2 regions of the Streptomyces sp. NPDC051822 genome follow, and region 2 is predicted to be linked to the other one. Evidence: riboswitches for the same ligand, from Rfam matches in the RefSeq annotation. Region 2 holds a riboswitch; the other holds the start of a gene.
The links. Region 2 has a riboswitch for S-adenosylmethionine ahead of thrC (threonine synthase). Riboswitches for the same ligand answer to the same signal wherever they lie in the genome.

Region 1: it holds a riboswitch for S-adenosylmethionine, as region 2 does, so the genes downstream of both, ACIA8N_RS01745 (aminotransferase class V-fold PLP-dependent enzyme) here and thrC (threonine synthase) in region 2, are expected to answer to the same signal.

The regions. Positions count from the first base shown of each region.
Region 1 is NZ_JBITBZ010000001.1:381,622-384,811, forward strand. It holds gene ACIA8N_RS01740 (Lrp/AsnC family transcriptional regulator) at 1-2, shown strand, start outside; gene ACIA8N_RS01745 (aminotransferase class V-fold PLP-dependent enzyme) at 73-1,464, opposite strand; SAM riboswitch class IV at 1,670-1,786, opposite strand; gene trpD (anthranilate phosphoribosyltransferase) at 1,887-2,951, opposite strand; gene ACIA8N_RS01755 (cytochrome bc complex cytochrome b subunit) at 3,084-3,190, opposite strand, start outside.
Region 2 is NZ_JBITBZ010000008.1:138,844-142,033, forward strand. It holds gene ACIA8N_RS23975 (hypothetical protein) at 1-483, opposite strand, end outside; gene ACIA8N_RS23980 (glucosyl-3-phosphoglycerate synthase) at 613-1,554, opposite strand; SAM riboswitch class I at 1,715-1,861, shown strand; gene thrC (threonine synthase) at 1,879-3,165, shown strand.

The DNA of each region.
Region 1 (3,190 bases), on a different contig from region 2:
GAGGCCGCACACGCGTCAAGGTGAAGGGGGCCTCCCGGTCGGGAGGCCCCCTTCACCCGTACGAGTGAGCACTCAGCCGCGGTCGGGGACGCAGCGGCCGTCCTCGGTGCGGTACTTCCACTGCGCGCCGTCCCGGACCAGCTCCTTCACGGCGCCGACGAACCGCTCGACGTGCTCGTCCGGCGTACCGGCGCCGAAGCTGACCCGGATGGCGTTGAGGGACCGCTCCCCCGGGGCCGCCTCGGGCGCGCCGCACTCGCCCTGGGTCTGCGGGTCGCTGCCGAGCAGGGTGCGGACCAGCGGGTGGGCGCAGAAGAGACCGTCGCGGACGCCGATGCCGTACTCGGCGGAGAGCGCGGCGGCGAAGTGGGAGCTGTTCCAGCCCTCCACCACGAAGGAGATGACGCCGACCCGGGGGGCGTCGTCGCCGAACAGCGACAGCACCTTGACCTCGGGGACCTCGGCGAGGCCCGTGCGGACCTTGGCGATCAGGTGCCGCTCCCGCTCGACGAGGGTGTCGAAGCCGGCCTCGGTGAGCGCCTTGCAGGCGGAGGCGATGGAGTACACGCCGATGACGTTCGGGGAGCCTGCCTCGTGCCGGGCGGCTGTGGTGTGCCACTCGACGTCCACCCCGCCGTCGGTGCGGCGGGCGACCTTCTTCGACGCGCCGCCGCCCGCGAGGTAGGGCTCGGCCTCCTGGAGCCAGTCGGCGCGGCCCGCGAGGACGCCCGAGCCGAAGGGCGCGTACAGCTTGTGCCCGGAGAAGGCGATCCAGTCCACGTCGAGGTCCTGGACGGAGACCGGGTGGTGGGGCGCGAGCTGGGCGGCGTCGAGCACGATCCGGGCGCCGTGCGCGTGCGCGGCGGCGGCCAGCTCCTTCACCGGCCACAGCTCGCCGGTGACGTTGGAGGCTCCGGTGACGCAGACCAGCGCGGGGCCGTACGGCTCGCGGTCGGCGAGGGCGCGCTCCAGGGTGGCGACGGCCTGCTCGGGGGTGCGGGGCGCGTCGAGGTAGGTGACCCGGGCGTCCTGCCAGGGGAGCAGCGAGGCGTGGTGCTCGGTCTCGAAGACGAAGACCCGGCAGTCGGCGGGGAGCGTGGCGGCGAGCAGGTTGAGCGAGTCGGTGGTGGAGCGGGTGAAGACGACCTGGTCGCCGGGGCGGCAGTCGAGGAACTCGGCGACGGTGGCGCGGCTGTTCTCGAAGAGGTCGGTGGAGAGCTGGGAGAGGTAGCCGGCGCCACGGTGGACGCTGCCGTAGTAGGGGGCGTAGGCGGCGACGTCGTCCCAGACCCGCTGGAGGGCCGGCGCGCTGGCCGCGTAGTCGAGCGCCGCGTAGGTCACCTCGCCACCGGTGACGAGCGGGACGGTGACGTCCCGGCCGAGCACGGGCAGCGGGGCGGCGCAGCAGGGATCGGCGGACTCGGGGGCGACGGCGGTGGCGGCGGCGTTCGGGTACGCGGACATGGCGGTATCTCCCTGGCAGGAAAGGGCAGCGAAAGGCCCGCAGGGCAGCGCGAAGCGGGGTGCCTCATACGGGTGTTGCCTCGACGCACGGTGTTCGTGCGGAGGAGGGGAAAAGGGGCCGGAAGCCCTAACGCATTCGCTTGCTCACGAGACTGCTCCCTTGAGGACCAGGACCCCAGGGCCGCACACGTTCGACATGTGCAGGGGTCCGCGCTTGCCGTAGACCTCGCTGCCTACGACCTGGTCTTCACCCGGGGCACCCCGCCACGGACGGAGGGTTGCCGGACAGCAAGCCGGGGCTTCGTAGCTGTCACTCATGACCTGACCCGAAGCTATGCCACGTGATCGCCCGGGCGCAACCCGTGTCCGGATTCCGGGACGCGACGAAGGGCCCCGCCGTGGCGGGGCCCTTCGTCCGGAAGTCACGCGTTGCTGACGGCGATCCAGCGTTCCAGGGCCCTGCGGGCCTCGCCGGAGTCGATCGCCTCCGCGGCCTTCTCCATGCCCGCCCGGATCTGCTCCGCCAGGGTGCCCTCGCCCGGGGCGAGCGCGGTCAGCGCGGCGGCCGAGTTGAGCAGCACCGCGTCCCTTACGGGACCGGTCTCCCCCGCGAGCAGCCGACGGGCGACGTCCGCGTTGTACGAGGCGTCCGCGCCGCGCAGCGCCTCGACCGGCACGAGGTCGATGCCGACGTCCCGTGGGTCGAAGGCCTCCTCACGGACCGAGCCGTCACGGACCACCCACACCTTGGAGGTGGCGGTGGTGGTCAGCTCGTCGAGCCCGTCGTCGCCGCGGAAGACCAGCGCGGAGGAGCCCCGCTCGGCGAGCACCCCCGCCATGATCGGGGCCATCCGGGCGTCGGCGACACCCGTGGCCTGCGCCCGGACACGGGCCGGGTTGGTCAGCGGGCCGAGGAAGTTGAAGGTGGTCCGGATGCCGAGTTCCTTGCGGGCGGCGGCGACGTGTCGCAGCGCCGGGTGGAACTTCACCGCGAAGCAGAAGGTGATGCCGGCTTCCTCCGCGACCTCGGCGACCCGCCGCGGGGTCAGCTCCAGGTTGACGCCGAGCTTCTCCAGGACGTCGGACGCGCCGGACGCGGAGGACGCGGCCCGGTTGCCGTGCTTGACGACCTTGGCACCGGTGCCGGCGACGACGATCGCGGACATGGTGGAGATGTTGACGGTCTTGGCGCCGTCGCCGCCGGTGCCGACGATGTCGACGGAGGGCCCGGGCACCTCGATCGTGTTGGCGTGCTCGTACATGGTGCGGACGAGCCCGGAGATCTCCTCGACGGTCTCGCCCTTGGCGCGCAGGGCGACCGCGAAGCCGGCGATCTGGGCGTCGGTGGCCTCGCCGCGCAGGATCCTGTCCATCGCCCAGGCGGTGTCCTCGGCGCTCTGGTCGCGGCCGGTCAGCAGACCCTCCAGGACGACGGGCCAGGAGCGGTCCGCCGACGTAGGTCCTCCAGCGGGGGTCACAGCGCTCATGGCAGCTCCTGGATCGTCACGTGACGGATACGGTCCCACCCTATCGACCCCGGGGGACGGCAAAGAGCCCCGTCCATCGAATGGACGGGGCTCTCGCCGTGGCGACTTCAGGAAGTCAGGAGTTCAGCTCGATCAGTGGTGGCCGTGGCCGCTCTGGATCTCCTTGTACTCCTCGACCGTGGGCTTGGCGACCTGGCTGTCGTCGCCGTAGTAGCCCTTGTTGAGCTTGACCCGGAGCT
Region 2 (3,190 bases):
GATCACCGGGGCGGTCGTCGTGGGGTCGCCGGGGGACGGGTCCACGTCCGCGCCCGAGATGTCGCAGCGCTTCAGCTGGGCGCCGCTCGGGCCCTTGTACGTGCCGTCGTTGCCGCCCCAGAAGAGCCGGGCGTACGCGACCTCCGCGCCCGCCGGGACCGTGACCCTGCCGGTGCTCGAACCGTGGCCGCCGCCCGTGCCTACCGTGTCGATCCGCCGCATCACGAAGGTGTTGTTGTTGTCGGAGCCCTGCCCGCCCGCCGCCGTCGCGCAGCGGGCGGCCAGGTCCGCGGGGGCCGTGGGACAGCCCATGACCGTGTTGCCGATCGTGGTGAAGTCGCCGTACAGCGACTCGTCGTACCGCTTGCCGAACGGCTCGACCACGTCCGCGACGGCCGGTCCCGCCGCCGTGAACGCGAGCGAGCCCGCCGCGAGCCCGATGGCCGCGAGCACTCTGCCCAGGTGGTGTTGTCTGAAGCGCATAAAAGGGCAATGTAGGCAAAACAGATCATCATCGGGCGTTACGCCACGCGGTGCCGCCGTCCTCCCCGAGCGTTACGCCACGCGGCGGCGCCCCGCCTCCTCGTGCCCCGCCTCCCCGCGCCCCGCGCCTTACGCCACGCGGCGGCGCGCGTACTCCGCGATCTCCGCCATCGGCGGCCGCTCCTCCGTGTCCACCGCGTACGTCCGGGGTATGAACCCCGCCTCTCCCCGCTCGAACTGCGTCAGCCAGGGCCGCACCAGATGCCCCCGCGACAGCCGCAGCTGCGCCGTCCGGTAGATCGCCGCCGCCATCCGGCCCAGCGCCTGCCCGTCCTGGTGCCGGTGCTTGCGCACCCCCACGTCCACCTGCGCGAGAGCGTCCAGGCCCACCGTGTGCAGGGCGTCCACGAGCAGCCCCAGTTCCACTCCGTAACCGACGGGGAACGGCAGCCGTTCGAGCAGCGAGCGCCGCGCCGCGTACTCGCCGCCCAGCGGCTGCACGAAACCGGCCAGCTGCGGCCAGTGCAGGTTCAGCAGCGGGCGCGCCACCAGCTCCGTCACCCGACCCCCCTGACCAGGAGTGTCACCGAACGGGCGGTCGTACATCGCCTTCACGAAGTGGACGTCCGGATCCGTGAGCAGCGGGCCCACGATCCCCGTCACGAAGTCCGCCGAGAAGTCCCGCAGGTCCGCGTCCACGAAACAGACGACGTCCCCGCTCGTCACCATCAGCGACCGCCACAGGACCTCGCCCTTGCCCGGCACCGCCGGAATCCGGGGCAGGATCGCGTCCCGCGCCACCACCCGCGCCCCGGCCGCCGCCGCCACCTCCGCCGTACGGTCCGTGGAGCCCGAGTCGATCACCACCAGCTCGTCCACCAGCGGCACCGACTCGCTCATCAGCTCACGCCGGATCACGGCGACGATGTCCCCGACCGTCGCCTCCTCGTTCAGCGCCGGCAGCACCACGCTGACGCGCGTCGAACGCTTGGCGGCGAGGATCCGCTCCAGCGGCCGGTCCGCCACGGACCAGGACCGCCGGGCCAGCCAGCGCTCCACCTCTTCCAGCACGTGATCTCCATCTCGCGGTTCGGACGGCCGGTCCAAGGGTCCGGGCCTTCGGTTACAGTCTTGAACAACGCGGATCCCCGATGCACGTCGGGGTGCCGACCGCGTCGGAGCGCAGGAACGAAGCCCGCAAGGAACTTCACCCCGCTTCACAATCGAATACCGCTCATCCAGAGGGGCAGAGGGAAACGGCCCGTTGAAGCCCCGGCAACCCTCCAGTCGGTTCGTCTCGTCCTCCAGCGAGGCCCCCGACTAGGGAAGGTGCCAAATCCGTCTCATGGCGAAAAATTCGTCATGGGAAAGATGAGGAGAAAGGGCCTCGCCTCCATGGCTGTACAGACCGCTACCCCCGCCACCACCGTCGACCTCGGTCCCGCTTCCGGGCTTTCGTGTCGCGAATGCGGTGAAGTCTTCGCACTCGGCCCGATCTTCGCCTGCGAACTCTGTTTCGGACCGCTCGAAGTCGCGTACGACCTCCCCACCGGTGACCCCGAGGCGCTGCGCAAGCAGATCGAGGCCGGCCCCGCCAACATCTGGCGCTACGCCCCCCTGCTGCCCGTACCCGCCGACGTCGCCGACAAGCCGAACCTGAACCCGGGCTGGACCAAGCTCGTCCAGGCCGACAACCTCGCCCGCGAGATCGGCGTCGCCCCCGGCAAGCTCTTCGTCAAGGACGACTCCGGCAACCCGACCCACTCCTTCAAGGACCGGGTCGTCGCCCAGGCCATCGAGGCCGCCCGCGCCTTCGGCTTCACCACGCTCTCCTGCTCCTCCACCGGCAACCTGGCCGGCGCCGTCGGCGCCGCCGCCGCCCGCGCCGGCTTCCGCTCCTGCGTGTTCATCCCGCACGACCTGGAGCAGGGCAAGGTCGTCATGGCCGGTGTCTACGGCGGTGACCTCGTCGCCATCGAGGGCAACTACGACGACGTCAACCGCTTCTGCTCGGAGCTCATCGGCGACCCGCTCGGCGAGGGCTGGGGCTTCGTCAACGTCAACCTCCGCCCGTACTACGGCGAGGGCTCCAAGACGCTGGCGTACGAGATCTGCGAGCAGCTCGGCTGGGTCATCCCCGACCAGCTCGTCATCCCGATCGCGTCCGGCTCGCAGCTCACGAAGATCGACAAGGGTCTGCAGGAGCTCATCAAGCTGGGCCTCGTCGAGGACAAGCCGTACAAGATCTTCGGCGCCCAGGCCGAGGGCTGCTCCCCGGTGTCGGTGGCCTTCAAGGCCGGCCACGACGTCGTACGGCCCCAGAAGCCGAACACCATCGCCAAGTCGCTCGCGATCGGCAACCCGGCCGACGGCCCGTACGTCCTCGACATCGCCCGCCGCACCGGCGGCGCCGTGGAGGACGTGAACGACGAGCAGGTCGTCGACGCGATCAGGCTGCTCGCGCAGACCGAGGGCATCTTCGCCGAGACCGCGGGCGGCGTGACCGTCGGCGTCACGAAGAAGCTCGTCGAGGCCGGTCTCATCGACCCGAACCTCACCACCGTCGTCCTCAACACCGGCGACGGACTCAAGACCCTGGACGCGGTGGCCGACACCTCTCAGGCGACCGTCACCATCCGCCCGAGCCTGGACGCGTTCCGCGACGCCGGCCTGGCCCTCTGAGCCGACCCACTCTCCCGGCTCTCCG